DNA from 3 places in the Saccharopolyspora karakumensis genome. Region 1 is predicted to be linked to each of the others. Evidence: riboswitches for the same ligand, from Rfam matches in the RefSeq annotation. Region 1 holds a riboswitch; each other region holds the start of a gene.
The links. A riboswitch is a leader RNA that binds a small molecule or an ion and turns the genes downstream of it on or off. The one in region 1 is predicted to bind S-adenosylmethionine.
Positions count from the first base shown of each region.

Region 2: linked by a shared signal. The riboswitch ahead of E1202_RS26570 (aminotransferase class V-fold PLP-dependent enzyme) and the one ahead of thrC (threonine synthase) in region 1 are both predicted to bind S-adenosylmethionine.
Region 3: linked by a shared signal. The riboswitch ahead of E1202_RS04015 (methionine ABC transporter ATP-binding protein) and the one ahead of thrC (threonine synthase) in region 1 are both predicted to bind S-adenosylmethionine.

Region 1 is NZ_SMLA01000003.1:86,313-92,740, reverse strand. It holds gene E1202_RS02930 (TSUP family transporter) at 1-502, shown strand, start outside; gene holA (DNA polymerase III subunit delta) at 608-1,594, opposite strand; SAM riboswitch class I at 1,692-1,829, shown strand; gene thrC (threonine synthase) at 1,844-3,112, shown strand; gene E1202_RS02915 (DNA internalization-related competence protein ComEC/Rec2) at 3,198-5,540, opposite strand; gene E1202_RS02910 (ComEA family DNA-binding protein) at 5,537-6,343, opposite strand.
Region 2 is NZ_SMLA01000060.1:6,926-13,353, reverse strand. It holds gene ileS (isoleucine--tRNA ligase) at 1-2,812, shown strand, start outside; SAM riboswitch class IV at 2,934-3,049, shown strand; gene E1202_RS26570 (aminotransferase class V-fold PLP-dependent enzyme) at 3,084-4,406, shown strand; gene lspA (signal peptidase II) at 4,541-5,149, shown strand; gene E1202_RS26560 (RluA family pseudouridine synthase) at 5,191-6,075, shown strand; gene E1202_RS26555 (hypothetical protein) at 6,119-6,403, shown strand.
Region 3 is NZ_SMLA01000004.1:67,548-73,975, reverse strand. It holds partial or broken gene E1202_RS32025 (transglycosylase family protein) at 1-52, shown strand, start outside; gene E1202_RS04025 (resuscitation-promoting factor) at 675-2,168, shown strand; gene rsmA (16S rRNA (adenine(1518)-N(6)/adenine(1519)-N(6))-dimethyltransferase RsmA) at 2,406-3,275, shown strand; SAM riboswitch class I at 3,450-3,539, shown strand; gene E1202_RS04015 (methionine ABC transporter ATP-binding protein) at 3,782-4,804, shown strand; gene E1202_RS04010 (methionine ABC transporter permease) at 4,801-5,484, shown strand; gene E1202_RS04005 (MetQ/NlpA family ABC transporter substrate-binding protein) at 5,587-6,393, shown strand.

The DNA of each region.
Region 1 (6,428 bases):
GGCGGCACTGGCCGACGCGCTGCCCTCCTCCGTGCTCAACGTCGTGGTGCTGGTCGCGCTGGTCGTGGTCGGCATCTACACGTGGCGCAAGCCCGACCTCGGCTCGGTGCACGCTCCCCGGTTCGCACGCCGGCTCCAGCTGGCGCTGATGCTGCTCGGCGGAGCGGTGATCGGGTTCTGGGACGGCATCGCCGGGCCCGGAACCGGCTCTTTCCTGGTGTTCTGGCTGGTCAGCCTGGTCAGTTTCGCCTTCGTCACCGCATCGGCGACCGCGAAGGTCGTCAACGTGGCCACCAACCTGGGCGCGCTGTTCTTCTTCATCCCCGCCGGCAAGGTCCTGTGGGGCCTCGGGCTGGTGATGGCCGCCGCCAACATCGCGGGCAGCGTGCTCGGCGCGACGCTGGCCGCCGGTCGCGGGTCGGCGTTCGTGCGACGGGTGTTCCTGACGGTCGTGGTCGGGCTCGTGGTCAGCCTCGGCTGGAAGATCGCGCTCAGCGGCTGATCGGAGCCGAGCATCGCCATCGTCGGCTGCCCTGGCGGCTGCTCGGTGAGGCGCGGCCGGTGCCGTCGTGGTGCTCGCCGGAGTGGTGCTGCTCGGCCGGCGTGATCAGGTGCGCTGGTTGCGCAGCGAGACCAGGCGCAGGACCGTCTTCTCCAGGGCGTAGTCGGCGTCGGCGGCCATGCCCTTGACTCCCGCGTTGACCTCGGCGACGACCTGCAGCGCCGCCGCCAGGCTCGTCGGCGTCCAGCCGCGCGACTGCGACTGGGCCTTCTTGACCTTCCAGGCGGGCATGCCGAGATCGCCTGCCAGCCGGTAGGGATCGTTGCGCCCGCCCGCCGCCGCGACGCGGCCGATGGTGCGAACCGAGTCCGCGAGGGCGTCGGCGATGAGCACGTGCGGCACGCCGAGCTGGATCGCCCAGCGCAGCGCTTCGAGCGCGCCGGCCCGGTCCCCGACCACGGCCTTCTCCGCGACCGCGAACCCCGTGACCTCGGCGCGGCCCCGGTAGTAGCGGCCGACCGCGTCCGCGTCGATCTTGCCGCCCGTGTCGGCCACCAGCTGCGAGGCCGCAGCCGCCAGTTCCCGCAGGTCCGAGCCGACCGCCTCGATCAGAGCGCTGACCCCGCCGGAGTCGGACTTGCCGCCCGCGCGGCGGATCTCGTCGCGGACGAACGCCTCGCGATCGGCGGGCTTGGTGAGCTTCTTGCACTCGGTGACCCGGGCGCCGACCTTCTTCAGCGCGTTGGGCAGTTCCTTGGCGTGCTTGGCCCGCCCGCCACCGCTGTGCAGGACGATCAGGGTCACGCCCTCGGCCGGTTGCTTGGCGTGCAGCAGCAAGGCCTCGGCGATCTCCTTTCCGGCGTCCTGCGCCGATTCGATCGCCAGCACGCGAGCCTCCGCGAACAGCGAGGGACTCAGCATCTCGGCCAGCTCCGGAGGGGTGAGCTCACTCACCTTCACCCTGCTGAAATCGGCCTCCGGATCGGCCGCTCGGGCTGCCCCGACCGCAGCCCACATCGCGCGCTCCACCAGCAGCTCTTCGTCTCCGAGAACCAGGTGCAGCGGGTCCGCGACAACGGTCGGTGAGCTCATGAACGAATGGTCCCACGGGCCCGCGACAGTCTCGCCATCTGGATGCGCACTGGCCAGGAATGCATTCGTTCAACTAACGTTGCCCGCACAACCGAATAGCTCATCCAGAGGGGCAGAGGGAACGGCCCGTTGAAGCCCCGGCAACCGTTCGTCCGCTGCATCGTGCAAAAAACCGGCGCGAGGTCACGGACGCAAACAGGTGCCAATTCCGACCCGTCCGCGGGACAGATGAGGAGAGGACCTCGCGCGATGACTGCTGCTGCCCCCGCCAACACGACCGCCGGCAAGAAGTTCGATCTCGGCAACGCCGTCGAACTGGTGTCCAAGGAAGAGGGACACCGGCAGCCGCTGGCTCCCGAATTCGTCTCCCTCGAAGACTTCTCGCCGCTTGAGGTCGCCTACGACTTCGGCAAGATCCGCCGCGAGGAGATCGAGGCCGGTCCGCGGTCGATCTGGCGCTACAAGCAGTTCCTGCCGGTTCCGGGCAACGTCGACCAGATCCCGAACACCGAGCCCGGCTGCACCCGCTTGATCCAGGCGGACAACCTCGCCAAGGCCCTCGGCGTGAAGAAGATCTGGATCAAGGACGACACCGGCAACCCCACGCATTCCTTCAAGGACCGCGTCGTCGCCGTCGCACTGGCCGCCGCCCGCGAGTTCGGGTTCAAGGTGCTGGCCTGCCCGTCGACCGGCAACCTCGCCAACGCCGTGGCCGCCGCCGCTGCCCGCGCCGGCTGGGACTCGGTCGTGCTGGTCCCCAAGACCCTCGAACGCGCCAAGATCCTGATGAGCGCGGTCTACGACGGCTCGCTGCTGGCCGTCGACGGCAACTACGACGACGTCAACCGGCTCGCGACCGAGCTCGCCGGCGAGCACGAGGACTGGGCGTTCGTCAACGTCAACGTCCGGCCCTACTACTCCGAGGGCTCCAAGACCCTGGCCTTCGAGGTCGCCGAGCAGCTGGGCTGGCGCATCCCCGAGCAGATCGTGGTGCCGATCGCCTCCGGCTCGCAGCTGACCAAGGTCCACAAGGGCTTCAACGAGTTCGCCCAGGTCGGCCTGGTCGACGAGAGCCCCGTGAAGATCTTCGGCGCGCAGGCCTCCGGCTGCTCCCCGGTCTCCACCGCCTTCCGCAACGGCCACGACGTGGTGCAGCCGGTCAAGCCGGACACCATCGCCCGCTCGCTGGCCATCGGCGCCCCCGCCGACGGTCCGTACGTGCTCGACATCGTCCGCAAGACCGGCGGTGCCATCGAGGACGTCACCGACGACGAGGTCCGCGCCGGCATCCGCCTGCTGGCCCGCACCGAGGGCATCTTCGCCGAGACCGCCGGTGGCGTGACCGTGGCGACCGCCAAGAAGCTCATCGAGGCCGGCAAGATCGACCCGGACGCCGAGACGGTTCTGCTGATCACCGGTGACGGCCTCAAGACCCTGGACGCCGTCGAGGGCGAGCTCGGCCCGAAGGCCACCGTCGCCCCGACCACCGAGTCGGTGAACCAGGCTCTGGGCCTCTGATTCCGTTGTAGGCGAATCCTCCTCTCTCAAGGTGGGTGGCCGTCCCGAGAGGACGCCACCCACCTTTTTCGTCCACTTCGGATGCTCAGTTGTCGGTGACGCGCAGCGGGTCTCCGCGTGCGACGAACCGAGGCCCCCGCGGCCCGGGGAGGACCGCGATGTCCCCTTCCTGGTCGGTGCGCAGCACCCGGGTGCCAGCGCGGGCCAGCGTGTCGACCACGAACGGGTTCGGGTGCCCGTAGTCGTTGCCCGCGCCGACGCTGATCAGCGCGAGCCTCGGCCGCACAGCGCGCAGGAAGCGCGGTGTCGTGTAGCGGGATCCGTGGTGTGGAACCTTGAGCACGTCGGCTCGCAGATCCGCGCCGGACGACACCAGACGCCCCTGCCCCGGCAGCTCCACGTCACCGGTGAGCAGCACGCGTCCCGCCGGGGTGGTCGCGCGGATCACCAACGACGCATCGTTGGCGTCGTCGGCGGTCTGCGTGCGGGTCACGCCCGGGTCGGGGGCGAGGACGTCGAGCACGAGACCCGGCCACGCCAGCCGCTGCCCGGCCTGCAGGGTGACGGTCGGCGTGCGGTGCGCACGGGTGTCGCGCACCAGATCACCGAAGGCCCACCGCGGTTCGCGCAGCGGCCCGATCGCCACCGCGCCGACCGGGATCTCACCCAGCACCGTGCGCAGCCCGCTGGCGTGGTCGGCGTGCAGGTGCGTGAGCACCGCCATCGACACCCGGCGAATCCCCAGGCGCCGCAGGCAGTTCGCCGCCCGGCGCGGGTCCGGGCCGGTGTCGACCACGACGGCCTCCTCCGGTCTCCCCGTCGCCAGCACCAGTCCGTCGCCCTGCCCCACGTCGCAGGCCACCACGCTCCAGCCCTGCGCTGGCCAGCCCGGCAGCATGGTGCGCACCGGCAGCACGACCAGCGCGCTGAACAGCACTGCGACCACCACGAGCAGCCGAATCCTCCTTCCTCGCAACGCGAGCAACCCCACCAGCAGCAGAACCGCCAGCAGCAGGCCACCGCCGGTGCCCGTCGGCCAGTCGAACACCGCACCCGGCACCGCCGAAGCACGATCGGCGACCAGCAGCACCCACTCCAGCTCCGGTCCGGCCAGCACGACGCCGACCGCCGCCGCCCACGTCGACACCGGTGCTGCGACGGTGGCCAGCACGCCGAACACCGTCGCCGGGGCGATCACCGGCGCCGCCAGCAGGTTGGCCGGCACCGCCACCAGGCTCACGCCACCGGAGATCGCGGCGATCAGCGGCGCGGTGACCACGTGCGCGGCCACCGGAACCGCGATCGCCTCGGCCAGCCCGACCGGCACGCCACGCGCCCGCAACGCTGCCGCCCACACCGGTGCCAGCAGCACCAGGCCCGCCGTGGCCGCGACCGACAGGGCGAACCCCGCGCTGACCGCCAGCTCCGGCAGCAGGACCAGCAGCCCGATCACGCTCGCCGCCAGCGCAGGCAGTGCCGAGCGGCGGCGGCCCAGCACCAGCGCGAGCAGCGTGATGGCTCCCATCACCGCGGCGCGCAGCACGCTCGGTTCGGGCCCGGTCAAAGCGACGAACCCGACCAGCGCCGCCCCCGCGCCCAGCGCGCAGACCACGGGGCCCATGCCCAGCAGGCGCAGCAGCACCAGGACCGCACCGCACACGATCGCCAGGTTCGCCCCCGAGACAGCCGTGAGATGGCTCAGGCCGGCTGCCTCGAACTCCTGCTCCACCTCCGGGTCCAGCCCGCTGGTGTCACCGACGACCAGTCCCGGCAGCAGCCCAGCCGCTTCCGGTCCCAGATGTCGCCCGGCGATCTCGCGCAGTCCCGCGCGCATGTCCGCGGCCACGCGCTGCCACTGCGGTGGCGCAGCGACCTCGCTCGGCGCCCGGTAGACCGGCACCAGCGCCAGGACGAGCTGTCCGTCGCGCGGCGGTGCCGCCTTGCCCCGGACGGTGAGCCGCTGCCCGGCGATCAGTCCGCGCCACGACTCGGTCGGCACCAGCAGCACCACCGAACCGCCTGCCGCATACCGGCGTCCGGCGATCTCGGCGCTCACCAGCTCCGCTCTGGCCAGCGAGCGGTCCTGCGCCCGGCTGGCGCCGAACGCCGCCCCGCGCAGCGGAGTTGGCGCGGCCGTCAGCTCCACCCGCACCACCACCTGCTCACCGGCACCCGACGCGCGGCGGAGCGGATGGTTCTCGACGTCGTGAGCCCGGATCGCGATGCCGGTCGCCGACACCGCGGCGAGCAGCAGAACCACCAGCACCGCTTTGGGCCCCGAGCGACGCGAGATCATCAGGACCACCGGGATCGCCGCCGCGAGCGCCGTCACCGCGGCCGGCACCCAGCCCGCCAGCAGACCGAGCAGCGTCACCGCCCAGACCGCCGCTGCCGCCGGGACCAGCCGCAGGTCCAGCCGCCGGATCACACCCGCACCAGATCACGCAGCTTGGACAGCCGAGCGTCGCCGATCCCCCCGACATCCCGGAGCTGATCCACCGAGTCGAAGCGTCCGTGTTCGGTGCGCCACTGCAGGATTCGCTCGGCGGTGACCTCGCCGACCCCTGGTAGTCCATCGAGCTGCTCCTTCGTCGCGGTGTTGAGGTCGACCTTGCCGTCGCCGCCGGCACCCGCGCCGGTCTGACCCGGCTGGGCCCCCGGTGGCACCGGGATGGCGACGTAGAGCTGCTCGCCGTCGGCCAGACGGCGGGCGAGGTTGAGTCCGGTCAGGTCGGTGTCGGGAAGCGGCCCGCCCGCAGCCGACACAGCGTCGGCGACCCGCGCACCGGCTGAGACCGTGACCAGACCGGGGCGCTGCACTCGGCCGACGACGCTGACCACCAGCTCCGCCGGAGCGGCGGCGCTGGTCGACACCGGTGGCGGCGGAGCGGGAAGCGGTGGCGGAGCGGACTCGGCCGTCGGGCCTTCGGACCAGGTGAGGACGAGCACACCGAGCAGCACGAGGGCCGCCACCAACGACAGCGCGAGCACCCCGGCGCGACCGGGGTCGACTCTCGACCGCAGCAGGGATTCGGGCAGCCATCGCTCGGCGAGCCGCGACAACGGCGAACTTCGGCCGCCACCAGGCGGTTTCACCGAGTAGTGGGCCTGGATTCGTTGCGTCGGCTCGTCGTGCTCGGCCTCGCGGCGCAGCGTCTGCAACCGGGACCTGGTGTCGAGCTGCTCGTAGGAGTCGTCGTCAGCGGCGCGGAAGAGCTTGGTGTCGAACATGTCGACGACGGTAGCGCGATCGAAACGCGTTGCGCACCATTATTTTTCGTGCATCTGACTACTGTGAACCGAACATCGCCGAGAT
Region 2 (6,428 bases), on a different contig from region 1:
GCTCGGCATCACCTCGAAGGCCGAGATCGACAACATGGGCATCGCCGCGTTCAACGAGGCGTGCAAGACCTCGGTGCTGCGCTACACCGCGGACTGGGAGGACTACGTCACCCGCCAGGCGCGCTGGGTGGACTTCGAGAACGACTACAAGACGCTCGACCTGGACTACATGGAAAGCGTCATGTGGGCGATCAAGACCCTGTGGGACAAGGGTCTGGTCTACGAGGGCTACCGGGTCCTCTGGTACTGCTGGCGCTGCGAGACGCCGCTGTCCAACACCGAGACCCGCATGGACGACGGCTACCGGCCGCGCCAGGACCCGGCGGTGACGGTGGGCCTGCGCCTGACCGCGCCCGGGAAGGACCTCGACGGCGCGCTGGCGCTGGTGTGGACGACGACGCCGTGGACCCTGCCGTCCAACCTGGCCGCCGCCGTGCACCCCGACGTGGACTACGCGCTGGTCGCGCCCGCCGAGAGCGCCGAGCGCTACCTGCTCGCCGAAGCCCGGCTGCCCGCCTACGCCCGCGAGCTCGGCGAGGACATCGCCGACCGCGTGGTGGCCCGGTACAAGGGCTCGGACCTGCTGGGCACCGGCTACGAGCCACCGTTCGACTTCTTCGCCGGCCGGGAGAACGCCCACCAGGTGCTGGCCGCCGACTACGTCACCACCGACGACGGCACCGGGATCGTGCACATCGCACCGGCTTTCGGTGAGGACGACAAGCTCGTCACCGACGCCGCCGACATCGTTCCGGTCGTGCCGGTCGACGCGCACGGCAAGTTCACCGCCGACGTGCCGCCGTACGAGGGCATGCAGGTCTTCGAGGCCAACAAGCACATCGCCCGCGACCTCAAGGAACGCGGACTGCTGCTGCGCCACGAGACCTACGACCACCAGTACCCGCACTGCTGGCGCTGCGACAACGCGCTGATCCAGCGGGCGGTGTCGTCCTGGTTCGTGGCCGTGAGCCAGTTCAAGGACCGGATGGTCGAGCTCAACAAGCAGATCAACTGGGTGCCCTCGCACATCCGCGACGGCCAGTTCGGCAAGTGGCTGGAGAACGCCCGCGACTGGAACATCTCGCGGAACCGGTACTGGGGTTCGCCGATCCCGGTGTGGGTCTCCGACGACCCCGAGCACCCGCGCACCGACGTCTACGGCTCGCTGGACGAGCTGGAGCGCGACTTCGGGGTGCGGCCGGCGAACCTGCACCGCCCGGAGATCGACGAGCTGACCCGGCCCAACCCGGACGACCCGACCGGCAAGTCCACGATGCGCCGGGTGCCGGAGGTGCTGGACTGCTGGTTCGAGTCGGGCTCGATGCCGTTCGCGCAGGTCCACTACCCGATGGAGAACGCGGAGTGGTTCGAGCACCACTTCCCGGGTGACTTCATCGTGGAGTACCACGGCCAGACCCGCGGCTGGTTCTACACGCTGCACGTGCTGGCCACGGCGCTGTTCGACCGGCCTGCGTTCAGCAACGTGGTGGCGCACGGCATCGTGCTGGGCCACGACGGGCTGAAGATGTCGAAGTCCAAGAAGAACTACCCGGACGTCAACGAGGTCTTCGACCGCGACGGTTCCGACGCGATGCGCTGGTTCCTGATGTCGAGCCCGATCCTGCGCGGCGGCGACCTGGTCGTCACCGAGCGGGGCATCCGGGACGCGGTGCGCCAGGCGGTGCTGCCGCTGTGGAACTCCTGGTACTTCCTCGCGCTCTACGCCAACGCCGAGGGCGTCAGCGGGGAGTTCCGCACCGACAGCAAGCACGTGCTCGACCGGTACGTGCTGGCCAAGACCCACGAGCTGGTCGGCGACGTGCAGTCCTCGATGGACTCGCTGGACCTGGCGACCGCGACCGCGAACGTGCGGGAGTTCCTGGAGGTGCTGACCAACTGGTACGTGCGCCGCTCCCGGGACCGGTTCTGGGCGGGCGACAAGGACGCGATCGACACGCTGCACACCGTGCTGGAGGTGACCTGCCGGGTGGTGGCCCCGCTGCTGCCGCTGACCGCCGAGGCGGTGTGGCGCGGGCTCACCGGTGGCCGCTCGGTGCACCTGACCGACTGGCCGCTGGTGGACGAGCTGCCCGCGGACGCCGCGCTGGTGTCGGCGATGGACCAGGTGCGGCAGGTGTGCTCCTCGGCGCTGGCGCTGCGCAAGTCCAACAAGCTGCGGGTCCGGCTGCCGCTGGCCTCGCTGGTGGTGGCCACGCCGCAGGCCGAGGCGCTGCGCCCGTTCGCCGACCTGATCAGCGACGAGGTCAACGTCAAGGGCCTGGAGCTGAGCACCGACGTGGCCGCGCACGGTCACTTCGAGATCGCGGTCAACGCGCGCGCGGCGGGTCCGCGGTTGGGCAAGGACGTGCAGACAGTGATCAAGGCCGTCAAGGCCGGTGATTGGCAGCACCGCGGGTCCACCGTGGTCGCCGCGGGCATCGAGCTGCAGGAGGGCGAGTTCACCGAGCGGCTGGTCTCGACCGACTCCGGTGCCGCGGCGGCGCTTCCGGGTGGTGACGGGCTGGTGGTGCTCGACACCGACGTCACGCCGGAGCTGGCGGCCGAGGGCCTGGCCCGCGACGTCGTCCGGGTGATCCAGAACGCCCGCAAGGACGCCGGTTTCGAGGTCTCGGACCGCATCACGGTCGTCGTGGAGGCCCCGACCGAGGTGGTCGAGGCGGTCGAGGCGCACCGCGAGTTCATCGCGGGCGAGACCCTCGCCGACGCGGTCGCCGCCGGCGACGCGGCCGACGCCGCCACCGGCACCGTCGGCGACGGCGTGGAGGTCAAGGTCGCGGTCTCCCGCGTCTGACCCCGCTTTCGCGCATCGAGGACCCGGGAGCGCGCTCCCGGGTCCTCGATGCGCGCGTCCTGCCCACGAAGTGAGAAGGCGTTGTCGCGGCGCGGGGTGAGGCGCTAGCCTTCGCCGCGAAGGTCATGAGTGCCAGCGTCAAGCCCCGGCTTGCTGGCCGGCAACCCTCCTACCGCGGTGGGGTGCCCCGGGTGAAGACCTGGCCGGTCGCGCGGTGCGGCTCGGCAAGCGCGGGCCCGCCGAGGGCCCTCGAGGCCCCGGGAGGGTCGCGATGTCTTCAGCCGTCATCGATGTTCCGAGCCAGTCCATCGCCGTTCCCGGCGTGGTCGGATCCGGACTGCGGGTTCCCCTGATCACCGGCGGAACCGCCAACTACGCCAACCTCGACCACGCCGCCAGCGCCCCCTGCCTGTCGGCCGTGCGCGACGCCGTGGACGAGCTGCTGCCGTACTACGCCAGCGTGCACCGGGGCGCCGGGTTCGCCTCGCAGGTGTCCACCCGGGTCTACGAGGGCGCGCGCCAGGTGCTGCTGGACTTCACCGGAGCCCGCCAGGGCGACGAGGTCGTGTTCACCCGCAACACCACCGACGCGCTGAACCTGCTGGCCTCGGCCGTTCCGCGCGGCACCTCGGTGGTCGTGTTCGACACCGCGCACCACGCCGCGCTGCTGCCCTGGCGCAACGTCCGCCGCATCCCCGCTCCCGAGACGCCCGCCGACGCGGTCGCGGCCCTGGACGCGGCGCTGGCCGAGTGCCCGGAGGGACCGCGGCTGGCCGTGCTGACCGGGGCCTGCAACGTCACCGGCGAGCTGTGGCCGGTCGCCGAGCTCGCCCGCGTCGCCCGTCGCAGGGGAGTCCGGACCGCGCTGGACGCCGCGCAGCTCGCGCCGCACCGCCCGATCCGCCTCGCCGAGCTCGACGTCGACTACGCCGCCCTGTCCGGCCACAAGCTCTACGCCCCCTTCGGCGCCGGGGCCCTGATCGGCCGCGCCGACTGGCTCAACGCCGCAGAGCCCCACCTCGCCGGAGGTGGCGCAACCCGCGTGGTCAACGAGCGCGCGGTCAGCTGGACCACCGGCCCCGAGAGGCACGAGGCCGGCTCGCCCAACACCGTCGGCGTGCACGCCCTGGCCACCGCCTGCCGCACCTTCGCCACCCGCTGGGAGGGCGTCGTCGGGCACGAGTCCTCGCTGCTCAGCCACCTGCGCACGGGCCTGGCGGAGATCCCCGGACTGCGCGAGCTGAGCTTGTTCGGCGCCGGGCACGACCGGGTCGGCGTCGTCAGCTTCACCATCGACGGGCAGGACCCGGGCCTGATCGCCGCCGCGCTGTCGGCCGAGCACGCCATCGGCGTCCGCGACGGCCTGTTCTGCGCTCACCTGGGAACCAAGAACCTGCTGGCCCGAGCGGGTGCGGACGCCGAGCGGGCGCTGCGCGTCAGCATCGGCCTGGGCACCGCGACCGAGCACGTCGACCGCCTGATCGCGGCGCTGAAGTCCCTGGTCAACGACGGTCCGTTGGCGAGCTACCGGCAGGTGGAGGGCCGCTGGGAGCCCGTTGACGACCAGCGCCCGCTGCCGCCGTTCCTGCCCTGAACGCCGGGGGATACGAATTTCGCGCGGAGTTCGAGTCGCGAAGTTCGCAGTCGAACTCCGCGTGAAATTCGACTGGGCCCGGGCGCGGCGGTCCTGGTGCGCCGGTGTTCACGCGGGTCGGGGACAATGGCGGCGTGAGCACCGAGCACCCACCTCCTGAGCAGGCGTCCTCCTCGTCGGAGTCCGCCGGGACCACCCCGCCCGCGGACGCACCGAAGGGCGCGTCCCGCAAGCTGCTGGCTCTGCTGTTCGGAGTGGCGGCGATCGGACTGGCCCTGGACGTGGTGACCAAGGTCGCCGTGGTCGCCAACCTGGAGGGCAACCCGCCGGTGAAGGTGCTCGGCGGCCTGTTCTACCTCGACGTGCTGCGCAATCCCGGTGCGGCGTTCTCGATGGCCACCGGCCTGACCTGGCTGCTCGCGCTGCTCGCCATCGCCGTGGTCGGCGTGATCGTGTGGCTGGCGCCGAAGCTGCGTTCGCCGGGCTGGGCCGTGGGACTGGGGCTGGTGCTCGGCGGTGCCTGCGGCAACCTCGGCGACCGGCTGTTCCGGGCGCCCGGCCCGCTGCAGGGGCACGTGGTGGACTTCCTGTCCTTCCTCGCGCCCGGCGGCCAGGTGTTCCCGGTGTTCAACGTCGCCGACAGCTGCATCACCTGCGGCGGCATCCTCGTGGTGCTGCTGTCGCTGCTGGGCCGCGACTTCGACGGGACGATCCACCGCAAGCAGAAGGCCGACAAGTCGTGAGCGAACTCCGCAACCTCCCCGTGCCGGAGGGCTTGGAAGGCATGCGGATCGACGCGGGCCTGTCCAAGCTGCTCGGCCTGTCCCGCAGCGCCGTGGCCGGACTCGCCGAGGCCGGTGACGTGCTGGTCGACGGCAGCCCGGCGGGCAAGTCCGACCGGCTGATGGCCGGCTCCTGGCTGGAGATCACCCTGCCGGCCGCTGAGCAGCCGCTGCAGGTGGTGGCAGTGCCGGTCGAGGGCATGAAGATCCTGCACCAGGACGACGACATCGTCGTGATCGACAAGCCGATCGGCGTGGCCGTGCACCCCAGCCCCGGCTGGGAGGGCCCGACCGTCGTGGGCGGCCTGGCCGCGGCGGGCGTGCAGATCGCCACCTCGGGCGCCGCCGAGCGCCAGGGCGTCGTGCACCGCCTCGACGCGGGAACGACCGGCGTGATGGTGGTCGCCAAGAGCGAGCACGCCTACACGGTGCTCAAGCGCGCGTTCAAGGAGCGCACCGTCGAGAAGCGCTACCACGCGGTCGTGCAGGGCCTTCCCGATCCGAGCCGGGGTACCATCGACGCCCCGATCGACCGGCACCCGCGGCACGACTACAAGTTCGCGGTGGTCACCGGCGGCAAGCCGAGCATCACCCACTACCAGACGGTGGAGGCGTTCCGCGCCGCCTCGCTGATCGACGTCAAGCTGGAAACCGGCCGCACCCACCAGATCCGGGTGCACTTCTCGGCGATCAAGCACCCCTGCGTCGGCGACCTCACCTACGGCGCCGACCCGGTGCTGGCCCGGCGACTGGCCCTCACCCGGCAGTGGCTGCACGCCCGGAGCCTGTCCTTCGAGCACCCCTCGGGCGGCTGGGTGCAGTTCGAGAGCGAGTACCCGGACGACTTGCAGAACGCTCTGAACGAGTTGCGCGATCAGGACGGCTGAACCGGGTAACGTGGTGATCGGATCGCGCGACGAAGGGGGTCCGATGGCTCAGGAATTTCAGGGATCGGACACACCGACCCCGCCACGCGGCATGCCGGTGATCGACCCGCAGGCCGATCTGGACACGCCGCCGGAGGGGCTGAACAGCCTCGGCGAGGTGATCAGCGCGCAGGACGTCGGCCCGGCCACGCCCTCGGTCATCGGCGAGCCCGAGCCCGACCTCCCCAAGAACGACGCCGGCGACTGGCCGACGCTGCAGTACCGCAGCAAGCAGCGCCCCGAGAAGTCCAGGCGCAACCCGCTGGACTTCTTCCGCCGCGACTCCTGAGCTCCGCTCGCTCGGCGGTGCGAGC
Region 3 (6,428 bases), on a different contig from region 1:
CGGTTACGGCGCCTGGCCGGCGTGCTCGCGGAAGCTGGGTCTGCCGCGATGACGTGAAGTCGCCGCGACAACGCGAAAGATCGTCGCGGGGGAACTCGTTTCCCTCGTGCGTGGGGAGGGGAGGTCCGGCCCGAGCGCGCTCCGTGCTCGGGCCGGACCGCTGTCCCGGGGGGCGTTCCGGCCCGCCGCACCCCCGTTGATCATGGGTTACAGCACCTTCCGGGCGCGTGTTATATGTCACGCAAGCGGCTCGGGTGGCTGTTAACGAATCCTGTAGGTGCCCCCCGAATGGACTAATTTTTACCGATCTTGACTACAGATCGTGTCGGGTTGCGTGGCAAACAAGCGTAATCGGCCTCACATGTCCGAATCGGGTCCTTGGCGGCCCTGCATGATCACGGTAGAGTCTCGGCCCCGTAACCGATGACAACCAGTCATGGGGAACGCCCGTTAGTCTCGCCGGTGTACGTCGGGGAAGTCTGCGGTGAGCGCAAGGAGCTCGCGGCCGGCTAGGCGGCAATTGGCTTGCGGGAGTCGGATACAGACACGAAGCACGAAGGTTGTGCGCACGCGATGAACGAGAGGGGTTGAGCGAGAAACATGAACTCGCCCAACGCTTCTCACGTTCAGTTCTTCGCGGTCGCGACTTTGCGCCTTCGGGAGGTAACGACCCTGTGAACGGACGTGGCGAGCCCAGTCATGCCGGTTTCGCGACCCCGCGGAACGACGGCTACTGGGCCGATTCCTTTGACGCGGCGACTGACTGGTTCACCCCGGTCCAGCCGACCGAGCAGCACACCGCGGTAGGACTGCTCGACCGCCCGGACCCGCAGTGGTCCGACGAGCACCCGAGCTTCCCGCCGGGCGCTTTCGAGATCACCCCGCAAGACGTCTACGACGTGCTCGGCCCCGACGCCGAGGACGTGCTCGCGACCGCCGAGATCGACGTCGACGAGGTCATCCGGCTGATCAACGCCGAGACGACCGTCCTGCCGCCGATGGACTTCCTCGAGGCGATGCCCGAGGGCGAGGCGGGCGCTCTGCCGCCGCAGCAGGTCACCGAGGCGATGACCGTCTGGAAGCGCCGCTTCCTCAAGGGCGCGGTCGCCGGCGTGCTGCTGAGCCTGACCGGCACCGGTGGCGCCGCCGCCGCGATGGACAAGTCGGTCACCGTCGAGGTGGACGGGCAGACGCGCACCGTCAGCACCTTCGACGACACCGTGGGCGAGGTCCTGGAGGACCAGGGCATCCGCGTCGGCGCGCACGACGCGCTGAGCCCCTCCCCGCAGGCCGAGGTCGGCCACGGCGAGACCATCACCCTCGACCGCGGTCGTCTGCTCAAGCTCAACGTCGACGGCGAGGTCCGCGAGGAGTGGGTCCGCTCGGTGACCGTCGAGCAGGCCCTGCGCCAGCTCGGCGTCAACGCCGACGGTGCCGTCCTCAACGCCGACCGCAACATGCCGGTGCCCGAGCAGGGCATGGAGCTGTCGGTCCGCACGCAGAAGGACATCACGCTCATCGACGGCAGTGGTGCGCCGCAGCGGCTGACCACCACCGCCGCCAACATCGACGAGCTCGTCAAGGAGCGCAAGCTCAAGCTCGGCCCGGACGACAAGGTCACCCCGGGAGCCGACGCCAAGCTGGTCACCGGCGCCGAGGTGCGCATCGACCGGCTGCAGAGCTCCGTGATCAGCGTGACCGTTCCGGTGCCGCCGCCGGTCCGCGAGATCGTCGACAACTCGATGTTCAAGGGCGAGGAGCGGGTCGAGTCTCCCGGCGAGGCCGGCGAGAAGATCCAGTTCACCCGCATCTCCACGCGCAACGGCGAGGAGTCGGACCGCGAGGTCATCGACGAGAAGGTCACCAAGGCGCCGGTCGAGAAGGTCGTGCGCGTCGGTGGCAAGGCCGCGCCCAACAGCGGTGTCTGGGACAAGCTCGTCCAGTGCGAGGCGACCGGCAACTGGGCCATGAACAGCGGCAACGGTTACTACGGTGGCCTGCAGTTCGACAAGTCCACCTGGGACGCCTACGGCGGCGACCAGTACGCCCCGTACCCGCACCAGGCCAGCCGCGAGCAGCAGATCGCGGTCGCCGAGAAGGTCCGCGACGCCCGCGGCGGCAGCTACGGCGCCTGGCCGTCCTGCTCGTCCAAGCTCGGCCTGGACTGACGAGAACTGCGCGCCGCTCATCGTGCGTAGCGGTGCGAGTAGCGGAACCTCAGCGGCTCTCTGGACTGCGGGTGCCACTCCTGATGCATCTCCCATGCGCGGCGGAGTGGCCGTCCTCGCCAGAGAGCCGCTGAGCACCCGCGGCGGTGCGAGTTGCCGGGTGGGGCGAAGAGAAAGCGGCTTCGCCGCTTCGACCTGGTGAGATTGGTCGACACCGGCGCGGGTAGGTTCATCTGCGTGGATGAGCAGGGGGCGGCGTTGCTGGGACCGGCCGACGTGCGTCGGCTGGCCGACGAGCTGGACATCAAACCGACCAAGAAGCTCGGTCAGAACTTCGTGCACGACCCGAACACGGTGCGGCGGATCGTCTCCGCGGCCGAGGTCGGCCCGGACGACGTCGTGCTGGAGGTCGGCCCGGGTCTGGGCTCGCTGACGCTCGCGCTGCTGCCGTCCGCGGGCGCCGTCACCGCCGTGGAGATCGATCCGGTGCTGGCGGAGCGGTTGCCGCGCACCGCGCGCGAGTTCGCGCCCCAGCTGGCCGACCGCCTGACCGTGCTGCCCGCCGACGCGCTGCGGGTCCAGGCCGCCGACTTCCCGAAGCCGCCGACGGCGCTGGTCGCCAACCTGCCCTACAACGTCGCGGTGCCCGTGGTGCTGCACCTGCTGGCTGAGCTGCCGAGCCTGCGCAAGGGGCTGGTCATGGTCCAGTCCGAGGTCGCCGACCGGATGGCCGCCGAACCCGGCAGCCGGGTCTACGGCGTGCCGAGCGCGAAGGCGGCCTGGTACGCGGACGTGCGCCGCGCGGGCCCGGTGCCGCGCAAGGTCTTCTGGCCGGTGCCGAACGTGGACTCCGGGCTGGTCTCCTTCCACCGCGTCGATCCGCCGTCGAGCGCCTCGCGGCAGGACGTCTTCCGCGTGGTGGACGCCGCCTTCGCGCAGCGCCGCAAGACGTTGCGCGGCGCGCTGTCCGGCTGGGCCGGCTCGGCGGCGCGGGCGGAGGAGTTGTTGCGCGCGGCCGGGATCGACCCGACGACGCGCGGAGAGCAGTTGCGCATCGCCGATTTCGCCCGGATCGCGGAGGCAGCGTCATCCGGGTCGAGCAGCTGAACCACTCGTCCGGCGGCTTGCGGCCACGCGCTGCTACGTCACCGAGGGTGACGAAAACGCCACGCTCCGCAGAAAAATTCCCGCTCCGCCCGGTATGTGATGTGGCAAACGATTTCGGTCAGTGACCGCTATCAGCTTGCGTCGCGCCCTGTCGATGGGGTCTACTATTCGGGAAATCCATCCCGAGCGGCTGAGAGACCTGGCTTGTTGACGCCGCAGCAACCACCCGTCGCGGGCAGGTGCTAACGCCAGGACCGATGGAGTAGCTGTGGATTCCAACGCGCGGTTAGCGAACCTGTCTGCCACCGGCAACGCCCGGTTCGAGGTACCCCACATCAGGGAACTGCTCACGCAGCGGCGGTTCATCGACCACGGAAGGCGCACGACCTGCGCCTGTCGTCGCGAGATGTGACCTGGCCCTTCCCCTCTTCCTTTTCCCTTAGAAGTTCCCCATGGCTGCTGCCCGAACGCGGGCGCGGCCATCGCGAGCTGATGTGGAGCAGATCGTGATCTCAGTTGAGAACCTGACCAAGTCGTTCCAGCACAACGGCAGCACCGTCCACGCCCTCGACGGCGTGTCGATGGAGGTCAACGCGGGTTCGGTGTGCGGCGTGGTCGGACCGAGCGGAGCGGGGAAGTCGACGCTGGCCCGGTGCATCGCGCTGCTGGAGAAGCCCGACGGCGGTGCCATCCGCGTCGACGGCACCGACCTGGTGTCGCTGGACGGCAAGGCGCTGCGCGCCGCTCGCAGGCAGATCGGCGTTGTGCCGCAAGGTGATTCGCTGCTGCGGCAGCGCACCGCCGCGGGCAACGTCGCGCTGCCGCTGGAGGCCGCCGGCATCGGCGGTCCGCAGCGGCGCAACCGCGTCGGCGAACTCCTCGACCTCGTCGGCCTGACCGACAAGGCGTCGGTCTACCCGGACCAGCTCTCCGGTGGTCAGCGCCAGCGCATCGCGGTCGCCCGCGCGCTGGCGGCCAAGCCCTCGGTGCTGCTGGCCGACGAGCCGACCTCCGCGCTGGACCCGTCCACCACCGACTCGGTGCTGACCGTGCTCGACCGCGCGCGTGCCGAGCTGGGCGTCACCGTCCTGGTGGTCACCCACGACATGGCGGTGGTGCGCAAGATCGCCGACGACGTCGCGGTGCTCGAAGACGGCCAGGTCGTCGAGCACGGCAAGGTCCTGGACCTCGTCGCCGAGCCCGGCAGCAAGGTCAGCGGCACCCTGCTGCCCGCAACCGACCAGGCGGAGTCGCTGCGCCCGACTTCGGGCCGCCACGACGTGGTCGCCGAGATCGTGCTGGTCGGCTTCGCCGCAGTGGGAGCGCTGCTCCCCGAGGCCTCCAACCGGTTCGCCGTCGACCTGGCGATCCTGGGCGGTGGCCTGACCCGCCTCGGTGACACCCCGGTCGCCAAGTTCAAGATCGGCCTGACCGGTGAGCGTTCCGAGGCGGCGCTGAAGTGGATGATCGAGCGGGACGCGCACGTCCGGCGCGCCCCGGTGAGCGTTGACGGAGTTGCTGCTGCGTGACTGATGTGACCCCCTGGTCGGAGGTCGGCGAACTACTGGGCGAGGCAACGCTCGAAACGCTTTACATGGTGTTGGTGGCGACCGTGCTGGCCGTGGTCGGCGGGTTGCCGCTGGGTGTGCTGCTGCACCTGACCTCTCCGGTCGGGCTGAACCCCAAACCGGTGCTGAACAAGGTGCTCGGCGTGATCGTGGACGTGGTGCGCTCGGTGCCCTTCGTGGTGCTGCTGGTGGTGCTGGCGTCGTTCACCCGGCTGCTGATCGGGACCTCGATCGGCAGCAGCGCGGTGATCGTGCCGCTGACCATCGGTGCGATCCCGTTCTTCGCGCGGCTGACGCAGAACGCGTTGCGCGAGGTCGGTTTCACCGTGGTGGAAGCCGCGATCACGACCGGTTCGAGCAGGCTGCGGATCGTGTGGACGGTGCTGCTCGGCGAGGCCCGAGCCGCGCTGGTCGGCGCCGTCGGCGTCACCGCGGTGGCGCTGATCGGCTACGCCGCGATGGCCGGCGCCATCGGCGGCGGCGGCCTGGGCACGACCGCGATCCAGGACGGCTACCAGGGCTACGACGACCGGATCCTCTACGGATCCGTCGTGGTGCTGGGGATGCTGGCCTTCGCGATGCAGCTGATCACCGATCGCACCGCCAAGCTCGTCGATCGCCGGCGCACCGCCGCCGGCTGAATCCCCGGGAACCGAAACCCCTCCCCCTCCTGCGTCCGTCCCACGAGGACGGTGCGCGACCTCTGCCTGCCTGAGAACAGGCTCGTTGAAAGGACGCACGACATGCGTTTGCGCTTCGCCGCCCTGCTCGCCTCGGCCGGGGTGCTGCTGGCCGCCTGCGGTGGTGGTTCCGCCGCCGAAGACCCCAACGCGCCGCTGAAGATCGGCGTCAGCCCGACGCCGCACGGCGAGATCTTGCAGTACGTCGACGACAACCTGGCCCAGCAGGCCGGGATCGACATCGAGATCGAGAAGTTCGACGACTACAACCGGCCGAACGAGGCCGTCGCCAACGGCGAGCTGGACGCGAACTACTTCCAGCACGTGCCGTACCTGGAGGAGTACCGCAAGGAGCGCGGCGGCGAGTTCACCTGGATCGAGCCGGTGCACCTGGAGCCGCTGGCCGTCTACTCCAAGCAGGCCAAGTCGCTGACCGACCTGCCCGCGGGCGCCACGGTGACGCTGTCCAACGACCCGGCCAACCAGTTCCGCGGCCTGAAGCTGCTGGAGCAGGGCGGTCTGATCAAGCTCAAGCCGGAGGCCGCCGTCGGCACCCGGCTGGACGCCGCCATCGCGGAGAACCCGAAGAACATCCAGCTCAAGGACCTGTCCCCGGACCAGCTGCCGCGTTCGATCGACGACGCGGCCGCCGCGGTGGTCAACGGCAACTACGCGATCAAGGCGAAGCTGTCGAACCCGCTGCTGGTGGAGAGCGCGCAGGGCAACCCCTACGCCAACGGTCTGGTGACCAGCCCAGCGCTGGCCGAGGACCCGCGCGTGCTCAAGCTCGCCGAGCTGCTGCGCAGCCAGCAGGTCAAGGACTTCATCAACGAGGAGTGGGGCGGAGTCGCCGTCGTCCCCGCCTCCTGATTCCCGCGGCGTGACACGAGGGCCGGGGCGGTCGA